One region of the Candidatus Agathobaculum pullicola genome, then DNA from elsewhere that is predicted to be linked to it. Evidence: riboswitches for the same ligand, from Rfam matches in the RefSeq annotation. Region 1 holds a riboswitch; the other holds the start of a gene.
What was found. Region 1 has a riboswitch for thiamine pyrophosphate ahead of thiS (sulfur carrier protein ThiS). Riboswitches for the same ligand answer to the same signal wherever they lie in the genome.
Positions count from the first base shown of each region.

Region 2: linked by a shared signal. The riboswitch ahead of thiD (bifunctional hydroxymethylpyrimidine kinase/phosphomethylpyrimidine kinase) and the one ahead of thiS (sulfur carrier protein ThiS) in region 1 are both predicted to bind thiamine pyrophosphate.

Region 1 covers NZ_JBQKJP010000014.1:34,296-40,255, forward strand. The annotation lists gene thiH (2-iminoacetate synthase ThiH) at 1-166, opposite strand, end outside; gene ACTQ3V_RS06945 (thiazole synthase) at 394-1,158, opposite strand; gene thiF (sulfur carrier protein ThiS adenylyltransferase ThiF) at 1,202-1,837, opposite strand; gene thiS (sulfur carrier protein ThiS) at 1,842-2,036, opposite strand; TPP riboswitch at 2,104-2,206, opposite strand; gene dinB (DNA polymerase IV) at 2,295-3,524, shown strand; gene ACTQ3V_RS06965 (class I adenylate-forming enzyme family protein) at 3,796-5,439, opposite strand; gene fabF (beta-ketoacyl-ACP synthase II) at 5,453-5,960, opposite strand, start outside.
Region 2 covers NZ_JBQKJP010000013.1:10,739-16,698, reverse strand. The annotation lists gene ACTQ3V_RS06575 (flavodoxin family protein) at 1-193, shown strand, start outside; gene ACTQ3V_RS06570 (carboxymuconolactone decarboxylase family protein) at 215-985, shown strand; TPP riboswitch at 1,011-1,114, shown strand; gene thiD (bifunctional hydroxymethylpyrimidine kinase/phosphomethylpyrimidine kinase) at 1,206-1,997, shown strand; gene thiW (energy coupling factor transporter S component ThiW) at 2,004-2,513, shown strand; gene thiM (hydroxyethylthiazole kinase) at 2,510-3,337, shown strand; gene tenA (thiaminase II) at 3,404-4,075, shown strand; gene ACTQ3V_RS06545 (ABC transporter ATP-binding protein) at 4,080-4,835, shown strand; gene ACTQ3V_RS06540 (ABC transporter permease) at 4,832-5,581, shown strand; gene ACTQ3V_RS06535 (ABC transporter substrate-binding protein) at 5,613-5,960, shown strand, end outside.

The DNA of each region.
Region 1 (5,960 bases):
GCACGTCAGCCGAAGTGTAGCAATCTGCATCGTAGGCGTTCATGCGGGCGATAACCTCGTCCTGAATGTCCGAGCCGATGTTGTCCATGCCGGGCTGGTAGGCCATGTGGTCGGTTTCGGCGGTGATATATTTTGCGGAGATAACCTCCGGCTTTGGTTCATACATGACAATACTCCTTTCTTGTTTTGTGCTCCCCACAAGGCGGTGCGGGCAATGCCGCTGCGCGCGGCGGGCGCACAAGAAGGGGACAACCTGCGGTTTTCTCCTTCTTGTGAATCATCCACTTTCCCTTGAGGGCGCGCTGCGCGCGCAAAGCAGGGTTCCGGTTTGCGCTTGCCGCCCGGTTTGCTGGTTAGAACAGCAAGGGCGGCTGCCACCCCAGAGGAGGTGCCTTAGTCGTGCAAAAAGCCGGTCAGCGGGGAGGAGGCCGCCGCGCTGTCGCGCACGCGGCCGAGTCCTGCGAGATACGCCGTGCGGCCGGCCTCAATCGCTTTTTTGAATGCCTCGGCCATCGCAGGAATATCGCCCGCCGTGGCGATTGCGGTATTGGCCATCACAGCCGCCGCGCCCATTTCCATGGCTTCGCAGGCCTGCGACGGGCGGCCGATGCCCGCGTCTACGATGATCGGCAGGTCAATCTCGTTAATCAGGATTTGAATAAACTCGCGCGTGGCAAGTCCCTTGTTGGTACCGATGGGCGCGCCGAGCGGCATCACGCAGGCCGCGCCTGCGCTCACCAAATCGCGCGCTACATTCAGGTCGGGATACATATACGGCATGACGACAAAGCCCTCTTTTGCGAGGATTTCGGTCGCGCGGATGGTTTCCTGGTTGTCCGGCAGCAGATATTTGCTGTCGCGCATGATCTCGATTTTGACAAAGTCGCCGCAGCCGACTTCACGCGCGAGCCGCGCGATGCGCACGGCCTCGTCCGCGTTGCGCGCGCCCGAGGTATTGGGCAGCAAGGTTACGCCCTTGGGGATGTAATCGAGGATGTTCGCCGTGCCGCCTTCATTGGCGCGGCGCAGTGCGAGCGTGATGATCTGCGCGCCTGCATGGTGTACGGCGGCGTTGATTAAATCGAGCGAATATTTACCCGAGCCCAGAATAAAGCGGGAAGTGAATTCATGCCCGCCCAGAATCAGCTTATCTTCCATTGTTTTTCTGTTCTCCTTTTTATCATATCTGGATATCTTACGTTTATGGGTCGGTATGTCCGAGCAGCAGCCGCAGCACCATGGTGGCCTGCTGCGCAGCGCAGACGGCGACGCGCGGCGCCATCAGGCCAACGCCGTCCGCGATGTCGCTGGTTCCGTCTCCGCAGACGTACAGCTGCCCGAAACGGCGCTTGGTGCGCATCTGGTTGGTCGAGCCATAGCCTGCCATGCCGTTGCCCGACACAATGGGGGTGTCCGGCAGTTCAGAGAGTAGTGTTTCAATCAGCATGGCTTTCTGGTCGGCGCGGTCGAATGCTTCGCAGACTACATCGCAGCCGGCAAACAGGCGCGCGGCATTGGCCGGGATGATGCGTTCGGTGTGTGGGTCGTATTGCAGATAGGGGTTGATAGCTTCGAGCTGCTCGAGCAAGGCCAGCGTCTTGGGGATACCGATGTCCTTCATCGTGTAGTGCTGTCGGTTGAGGTTGCTTACCGCCACCGTATCGAAATCGACCAGCACCAGCCGTCCCACACCCAGCCGCGCCAGATGCACGGCGATGTTAGAGCCGAGGCCGCCCAGCCCCGCGATGCCGACCGAAGCGTGGTCGAGCTTTTGCTGGATGTCCGCGCCGTGCCGCTCGACGAGCGCGGCGTGCAGTTCTTCTTTCGTCAGATACATGGTTTCAGCCTCCGCCGACGAATTGCACAATTTCAATCACATCGTCCTCGTGCAGCGCCTCTTGTGAAAACCGTGCGCGCGGCACAATTTGTCCGTTGCGCTCGACCGCGACGCGCTGTGGGTCGTGTCCGCGCTGTTCCAGAAGAGACAGAACAGTCATGTCCGGGGAACAGGTGTATATTTCGCCGTTTATCTTCATAAAATCCCTTCTTTCAGGCAATAAAAATACCCCGGTTTCACCATGCGGCAAAACCGGGGCATTGAGTTTTTGCGATGCGACAGCTTCCCTACGATGGTGCTAACCAACAGGTTCAAAAGGTTAGGCTCTCGCCCTCTCAGCCGCTCATCACGGCACCCTTGCTTGCAAATCCAGTATAGACCGGTGGAAAGAGGTTGTCAAGGCGCAAATTCTCTGCTACAATAAAAGAAAACAAATGTTCGATTGGAGGGAAGCCGTGTGGAGCGTACCATTTTGCATTGCGACTGTAATTCGTTTTACGCATCGGTAGAGACCTTGCTCGACCCGACGCTGGCCGATGGGCCGAGTGCGGTCTGCGGCGATCCGGAAAGCCGCCACGGCATCATCCTTGCCAAAAACGAAAAGGCCAAGACATTCGGGGTGCAGACGGCGGAAACCATCTGGCAGGCAAAACGAAAATGCCCCGATTTGCGGCTGGTTGCGCCGCACCGTGAGGAATACGTCAAGTATTCGCGCCGCTGCAACGAGCTGTACCTGCAATACACGGATTTGGTCGACCCATTCGGCATTGACGAGTCCTTTCTGGACGTGACCGGTTCGATGCACCTGTTCGGCACGGGTGAGCAAATCGCGGACGAGCTGCGCCGCCGCATGCGCGAGGAAATCGGGCTGACGATTTCGGTGGGCGTGTCGTTCAATCGCGCGTTTGCCAAGCTGGGCAGCGACTACAAGAAACCGGATGCGACGACCGTCTTTTCGCGTGAGAACTTCCGGGAGCGCGTCTGGCCGCTGCCGGCCAATGCGTTGCTGTATGTTGGCAGGCGCGCCGCCGCGCGGCTCGACGGGCTGGGCATACACACGATTGGCGACTTAGCGGCCTGTGAACCGGTATTTCTGCATAGCATTTTCGGCAAGCAGGGCGATATGCTGCTGCGCTATGCCCGTGGCGAGGATGACGAGCCGGTGCGCTCGTTTTATGCCGAGCGCGAGGTCAAGAGCGTGGGCAACGGCATGACCTTTGCACATAATCTGGTGGGGGAAGAGGCATGCCGCATGGGATTGACCGCGCTGTGCGATAACGTCGGCCGCCGCCTGCGGGCGCGCGGGATGGTGTGCCAAACCGTGCAGATCGGCATTCGGGACCCGGCGTTTCACAACCGCTCACGGCAAGTGACACTCGAGCAGCCAACCAATTCCACCCGCGTGCTGTTTGAAACGTCGCTTGCGCTGCTGCGCGCGCATTGGGCGATGGATAAGCCGGTGCGGCTGCTGTCGGTTACGGCCGCCAACCTGCTGCCGGAAAATCAAGCCTGCGAACAGCTTTCTCTATTTGATGGTCCGCAGCAGGCGCAGACGCGGCAGAAGCAGCGTGAGCTGGATAAGACCGTGGACGCATTGCGGCAGCGGTTTGGAAACCGTTCGGTGATGTTTGCCAACTCGGTGCGGAAAGACAAAAAAGGCGAACCGAAAGAACAAAAAAAGCCGTGAGCATGCAAAGTCTGCGAATCAGCGCTACCATGCCGGCCCTGATTGTTAAGCAACCGAAAGGGCTTGCTGCCCATTAACGTGCTATGCGTCCTTCAGAAAAGCCAGAAAAAACAAAGCTGTCAATGGTAGAGGGGGTATTGTTGTGTCAAAAAATACTTCAGCCCAAAAATAAGAGCGGGCATCTGACGATGCACCGCTCTGTATCAAACGGAATAAGTTCCAGCTTGGGGGAGCTGTTTACACAAGCCGGGACGATTCACTCGGGCTGTCTTTATTGTGATTCCTGCACCTGCTGACGCAGCTTATAGTGCATCAGCTTGCCGGTTGCCGTATGTGGCAACTCGTCAACAATGTGATAAATGCGGGGCCACTTGTAGGAGGACAGCATCGGGCTGTGCACGCAATAGTCCTTGAGTTCTGCCACGCTCAGGGTGTCATCCGACGGAACAACATAGGCCGCGACTACCTCGCCGCGCAGCTTATCCGGCACGCCGATGACCGCGCTTTCCGCGACCTTGGGGTGTTCGTTGAGTACCGCTTCAATCTGGGTGGGGTAGATGTTCTCGCCCGCGGACACAATCATGTCATCCTTGCGGCCGGACACAGTGATAAACTCATTTTCGTCCCACACGCCTACGTCACCCGTGTATAGCCAGCCCTTGTAGAACTTCTGTGCGGTCATCTCGGGATTGTTAAAGTAGCAGAACGCGCTCTTGGCGGGCGAGGAGATGATGATTTCGCCCGGCGTTTTGCCGTCGTGCGGCACGGTTTCCTCGGGCTCGGCGTGACTGCCGTCCTCGTGGATGGCGACCAGCCGCACCTCATCGTCCGTACACGAACGTCCGGCGGAGCCGGCCATATCCGGCAGGTCGAACGGGCGCAGGAAGGTATTCCAGAAGGTTTCGGTTGTGCCGTAGCCGTTGAAAATATTGGGAGTCAAAAGCTGCATGTATTTTTCACATGCGGCTTTCTCAAACGGCGCGCCCATTGTCACAATGCCGCGCAGCGCAGACAGGTCGGCGGGGGTGCGCTCCTGCGTGCGGGCGAGCATCGCGATGATGGTCGGCACACCGATGAGGAAGGAAATCTGATACGTTTCCGCATATTCCAGACAGCGCTTGGGTGCAAAATCGCGCAGAATGACGACCTCGCCGCCTGCATACAGCGTCGGGCACGGACCGCCCGCATGGATGCCGCCTCGGTGGAACCACGGGGTCATATTCATCGTGCGGTCGGTCGGGCCGAGCGGGAAGTGCATCATCACGTCATGCGCGGACAGCACTTCGTTGATATTGTTGATTGGCACGCCTTTGGGACGGTTGGTTGTGCCTGAGGTGTAAAGCCGCGTGGTTTCGTCATAGATGTGCGGCGAAAAATCGATGGGAGGGTTGGTTTCGGGCTGCCCGGCAACATAATCCGTATAGCGGGTATGGTCTGCGGGCGCGGTGGCGTCGCCTTTGTAATCGACCATGATGACACGGGCGGGCTTGTGTTCACACAACTCGAGCGCGCCGCCGGAGAGTTTGCCGAATTCTGCATCATAAAGGAACGCCTTGGGGCGGCTGTCGTCGATTACGAGCGCGATTTCGCCCGCGCCCTGCCGATAGTTGACCGGACAGGCAATGGCGCCGATCTTGTGCGCCGCCAGATAGCAGAACACAAACTCGGGCGAGTTGAGCAGAGTGAACATAACCACGTCATTTTTCCCCACGCCGTCCGTGCGCAGCGCATGCGCCAGACGGTTGGCTTCCGCGTTGAGCTGGGCATAGGTCCAGCGACGGCCGGAGAGAGGGTCGTGCAGTGCGGGGCGGCTGCCGAAGCGGGAGACGTTGCGCAGGAACCCGTTGAGATAGGTGAAGCGCGTTTCAAATGTCTCCCGGAACATGGTGACATCATAGGTATACTGATTTTGCAAAGTGGGGTTCGCCTCATTTCTGGTAGTTACAAACGATAATGCTGGAGTTTTGTCCGCCGAAGCCCAGCGAGTTGGACATCGCGGCGGAGATTTTGGCCGAGCGTGCTTTGTTGGGCACATAGTCAAGGTCACAGTCCGGGTCGGGAGTGGTCAAATGCAGCGTCGGCGGCAGGATACCGGTCTGAATTGCCTTGATGCAGGCAATTGTCTCGGTCAGGCCGCCCGCGCCCATCAGGTGACCGGTCGCGGATTTGGTCGAGGACACCGGAGGCGCGCTTTCCCGTCCGCCGAACACGGATTTCACCGCAAGCGTTTCTGCCTTGTCGCCCAGTGGAGTGGAGGTGCCATGGGCGTTGATATAGCCGATGTCGGATGGCTGCATGCCGGCTTTTTTGAGCGCCAGCTGCATGCAGCGCGCCGCGCCCGCACCGTCCGGACAGGGGGCGGTGACATGGTGCGCGTCCGAGGTGTTGGCATAGCCTGCAAGCTCCGCGTAGATGTGTGCGCCGCGTGCCAGCGCG
Region 2 (5,960 bases), on a different contig from region 1:
TTTATTGACGGCAGCAGCAGACGATGGCCCGGAAACGCCGGAAGGCGCAGTACATGGTTTGCAGGGGTGGATCAGCTGCTTTGAAAAAGCACGTCTGGCAGGCAGTGTGTTTGCAGGCGGTGTGACGGATGCCGGGGAAATTGAAGGTCATCCGATGCTGCAAACTGCGTTTGAAATGGGAAGTAGAATATAACAAGAAGGGAAGCGTATTACTATGGCGGTCAAACAGACGGCAGGACGGGATTCGTTGGGGGCCTTTGCCCCTAAGTTTGCCGAACTCAATGATGATGTGTTATTTGGGCAGGTATGGAGCAGAGAAGATAAGCTCTCCCTGCGCGACCGTTCGCTGGTAACGATCGTGTGCCTGATGGCGCAAGGTCTGGTGGATTCTTCATTCCAGTATCACCTGATTACGGCGAAGCAGAATGGTATCACCCGCATGGAAATTGCAGAAATTTTGACGCACGCCGCATTTTATGCAGGATGGCCTAAGGCATGGGCAGCGTTTCGTATGGCAAAAGAGGTTTGGGCAGCAGAAGAAGAAGAGACGGTTGACGGCAAAGCTGCACATCAAAATGAAATGGTGTTCCCCATCGGTCAGCCAAACGATGCGTATGCACAGTATTTTGTCGGACAGAGCTATCTCGCGCCAGTCTCTACCGAGCAGATTGGTATTTTTAACGTGACTTTTGAACCGGGCTGCCGCAACAACTGGCATATTCATCACGCCGACAAGGGGGGTGGGCAGACTCTCGTCTGTGTGGCTGGAAAGGGCTATTACCAGGAATGGGGAAAGCCTGCGGTCGAGCTGCATCCGGGGGACACGGTCAATATCCCTGTGGGTGTGAAGCATTGGCACGGCGCTGCACCGGATAGCTGGTTCTCACATCTGGCAGTAGAGGTGCCTGGTGAAAATGGAAGAAATGAATGGCTGGAAGCGGTGGATGACGCGACATATACAGCTGTATGCGGACAGAACGCTTGACAAATGTTCCAACAAGTGCTAACTTAATATAAAGCAAGGGAGCTTCCGTGGGAGGCTGAGAGGAGGTTTCGACCTCGACCTTACCTGATTTGGATAATGCCAACGTAGGGATGCTGGAACAAGATGAAACCGCATGCGTATGCGGTCATTTTCGGACGCGAAAGGACATCCTGACAGGGATGTCCTTTTTTTCATGCAGAAATGACAGGAGGAAACGGAAATGAAGAAAGTGCTTACCATTGCAGGCTCGGACTGCTCAGGCGGCGCGGGGGTGCAGGCAGATTTGAAAACGATGGCGGCGCACGGTATATTTGGCATGAGCGTGATTGTGTCGGTGGTGGCGGAAAACACAGCGCGCGTGATTGATATTCAGGATGTTAGCCCCAAGATGATTGAGGAACAGATCGATGCAGTTTTCGAGGATATTGTACCGGACGCAGTCAAGATTGGTATGCTGTCCTCGCCCGCGTGCATGAAAGCGGTTGCGGGAAAACTCGCGCAGTATCGGCCGCAGCATGTGGTCATTGACCCTGTGATGTTTGCCAAAAACGGAGACGCACTCATGGACCCTGCTTCAGTCGGCACACTGATTGAGACAGTGCTGCCGTATGCAGATATTCTGACACCCAATATCCCTGAGGCACAATACATTGCGGACATGCAGATTGAAAAGCCTGCGGATATGGAGGAGGCGGCGCGCCGTATCTATGCGAAGGGCTGCCGCAACGTGCTGGTCAAGGGCGGCAAGAACATGGCAGGCGCGGTGGATGTACTGTATGACGGCGTAAACTTCCACCGCTACGAGATCGCGCAGCTGGACACCACCAGTACGCATGGCACGGGCTGCACGTTGTCCTCGGCAATTGCGTCCAATTTGGCGCTGGGATATGATATTCCCGAAGCGGTGTCGCGTGCCAAGTCCTATGTCACTGACGCTATCCGTCATGCGCCCGGTTTTGGAAACGGCTGTGGACCGCTCAACCATTTTTGCCGTATGTTTCCGGAGGGGTGAACCATTATGCAGACAAAATCCATTCGCAAACTGACGATTGCCGGGCTGCTGGTTGCGGTGGCCGTGGTTGGCAGCCTGTTTGTTATCCCGGTGATGGGTGCGAAGTGTTCGCCCATACAGCACATGGTCAACGTGCTGGGCGCGGTGCTCCTTGGCCCGTGGTATGCTTTCGGCATGGCGTTTGTCGCCTCGCTGATCCGCAATCTGCTGGGTCTGGGCAGCTTGCTGGCGTTTCCCGGGTCGATGATCGGTGCGCTGCTGTGCGGTCTTGCCTATAAACTGTGGCAAAAGCTTCCTGTCGCATATATCGGTGAAGTGGTTGGTACAGGTATTCTGGGAGGTATCGCGTCTTATCCGATTGCGGCGGTGCTGATGAATAACAAGGCCGCGGCACTCTTTGCCTTTGTGCCATCCTTTCTGGTGTCGACTGCAGTAGGTGCTGCAATTTCTGTTTTAGTATTGGCAGCGCTCAAGCGTACACAGGTATTTCGTGAGCTGGAGGGGGCGCTGCGGTGACGGAAAGTCTGAAACAGATCGTAGCGCATACTCAGTCAGTCAGACCGATGGTGCACTCGATTACCAATAACGTAACCATCAACGATTGCGTAAACATCATTCTTGCAGCGGGTGGCACGGCCATCATGGCGCAGGATGAGCGTGAGGTTGAGGAAATTACGGCATATGCTGATGCGCTTGCGCTCAACATGGGTGCGCTGCGCGCGCAGGAAGCGATGCTGCTGGCTGCGCATGCAGCCAAGCGGCTGGGACATCCGGTTGTACTCGATCCGGTTGCTGCCGGGGCAAGCCGCTTGCGCAGCGAAATGTGCGGTCGGCTGCTGAAAGAGGGACTGGTGTCGGTCATTCGCGGCAACGCTTCCGAGATTCGCGCACTTGCGGCGGGACAGGAAAATGCCGCTGGCGTAGAAGTGAATGCGCTTGACCGCGTGACTGAGCAAAATCTTGTCGAATCTGCTGCGTGGCTGCGTCAATTCAGCCGGCAGACTGGAACGGTCGTCATGCTGACCGGTATGATAGACCTGATAACCGATGGACAACGCACCGCGGTACTGCGGGGCGGCAGTGAACTGATGAGCCGGATTACCGGTGCCGGCTGCATGCTCACGTCGCTGACCGCGCTGTATTGCGGCGCGAATCCAAATATGCTTTTTCAGGCCGCGGTAGCGGCGGCGGAGGTGATGAATCGTTGCGGAGAGCAAGCGCAAGTGCGCGTGCGTAAAGAGATGGAGGGCACCGCTTCCTTTCGCACACGCCTGATTGATGCGGTCAGCCTACTGGCTGCGGACGATCTGGCAAACGCACATCAAATTCAACTAATTTAAGCAAAATCACAACAAGTGCTGCCGGCAATCCGCCGTCAGTCTAAGTCATTCATTGGGGGTACCACTTTGAAAAAAAACCAAACAACCGAGAGACTGCTTGACGCGTCCCGGGAAATATGGGAGGGTTATTTGACCCATCCATTTGTCCGGGGCATTGCAGACGGCAGCCTTGCTGTAAACAAATTCCGTTTCTATCTGTTGCAGGATTACCTGTATCTGTTCGATTACGCCAAGGTGTTCGCGCAGGGCGTGGTCAAGTCTCGTGAGCCTGAGGTGATGCGTACCTACGCATCTTATGTGGCCAACATTCTAAACGGCGAAATGGAAATCCATCGCGGTTATATGACGCGGCTGGGTATCACGGAGGCGCAGGCAGAGTCCGTCAAGCCCTCGCTGAGCAACCAGTCCTACACCGCATACATGCGTGCGGTCGCGGCTGAGGAAGGCCCGGCGGAAATCATGGCGGCGGTGCTGTCATGCGCGATTAGCTATGAGTACATAGCAAAGTGGATTGTCAAAAATTATCCGGATGCAGAAAACCACGATTTTTATGGAGAGTGGGTCCGTGGCTACGCCAGCGAAAGCTACGCTGCGGAAAATCAGCGCTTGATTGCACTGATGGAGCGTCTGAGCGCGGATTATACTGAAGCGCAGCTTCTGCGGCTGATTGACATTTTTGTCGCCTGCTCGCGCTACGAGGCAATGTTTTGGAATATGGCGTGGAACGAGGCGATGTAAGGCAATGCTTGAGTTTCAAAACGTCGTATTTCAATATGAGAGCGAGGATTTCAACATCATCGACGGCCTGTCGTTTCATATTGCATCGGGAGAGTTTGTGTCGGTGATCGGCCCGTCCGGTTGCGGTAAATCGACTATTTTTCGCTTGACCAATCAGCTTTTGTCCAAAAAGTCGGGCGATATTCTGGTCGGCGGACAAAAAATCGACGGACGGCGCGGCTACTGCGGCTACATGCCGCAGCGCGATCTGCTGTTTCCATGGCGTTCGGTGCGGGATAACCTGTACCTGCCTATGGAGATTCAGGGCGGCATCAGCCGTGCGCAGATGGCGCAGCGTGCGGACGAGACCTTGGCGCACGTCGGCCTGTCCGGCTGGGGCGATAAGCGGCCGGACGAGCTATCCGGCGGTATGCGGCAGCGCGCGGCTTTTGCGCGCACGTTGCTGACTGGCTCTGAGCTCTTGCTGCTGGACGAGCCATTTTCTGCGCTGGATTTTTTGACGCGCATTGCGATGCAGGAGTGGCTGCTTGACCAGTGGGAAAGCGATCACAAAACGGTGCTGTTTATTACGCATGATGTGGAAGAGGCGATCTTCCTGTCCAGCCGTGTGCTGGTAGTCGAGGAAACGCCAATCCAACGTCTGGTCTCGTTTGAAGTACCTGCGCCGTATCCGCGCACTCGTGCGTGTCTGACCGAACCAAAGATGCTTGCTTTGCGCGAGCAGTTGATTGCTCTGCTGCGGCGGGAGGTGGCGGTATGAAAAAGAATACCAATCTACCTGCGCTGCTGTTCCTGTTTGTGCTGCTTATTCTGTGGCAGGCGGGCGCAATGGGCATGGATGCGGCGTATATTTTGCCGTCTCCGACGCAGATTCTGGTGCGCATGTGGGAGCTGCGCGGCCCGCTGCTGACCGCCCATCTGCCTGCTACTTTGCTGTGCACAGGCATTGGCCTTGCAATTTCGATTGTATTGGGCCTGCTGCTTGCGGTATGGATGGACGCCAGTCCGGTAGCGGAGAAGATGCTCTATCCGTTGATCGTTGCCTCGCAGACCATCCCGACAACGGCGCTTGCGCCGCTCTTTGTGCTGTGGTTTGGATACACAATCTGGAGCAAGGTGCTGGTTACTGTGCTGATCACATTTTTCCCGATTGCCATTACGGTGTTTGACGGCTTCCGATCGGCAAGCACGGATATGATTGATATGCTCAAAACCTTTGGCGCAGGCAAACGCGAGATTTTTCTCAAACTCAAACTGCCCGCTGCGCTGCCGCATTTCTTTTCGGCCATTAAAATGGCAATTCCGTTGTCCATCATCGGCGCGGCGATCGGCGAATGGCTGGGCGCACAGGCAGGACTGGGCTATTTCAGCCGCCGTATGATGACACAGCTGGACGGCGCGGGTGTGTTTGCGCCGATTGTATTGCTCAGCGTGGTGGCGATGGTGGCAGTGGCGGTCGTGTCGTGGTTTGAGAAAAAGGTTGTCACTTGGCGTGGGAGTTTATAACAGAGATACAACAGAAAGGAATGGAACATAGATGAAAAAGAGAATTTTTGCCGTGTTGGCAGCATGTGCGCTGCTGATGAGCGGCTGCGCAGGCGGTCCGACGGCCGGAAATAATACGGAAAACACAGGGGATAGTAACGATGATCTGCGCGAGCTGACCGTCGTGCTCGACTGGTATCCGAATGCGTTGCATGCGTTTCTGTATCAGGCGGAGCAGGCCGGTTATTTTGCCGAGGAGGGCCTGACGGTTAACATTCAGCCGCCTGCGGGCGTCAATGATGCGATGAGCATGGTCGCCGCTGGTAAAGCGGATATCGGCCTGTATTACCAGCAGGATGTCATTCAGGCGCGTGTGGAGCAGAATGTTCCGGTCAAGTCG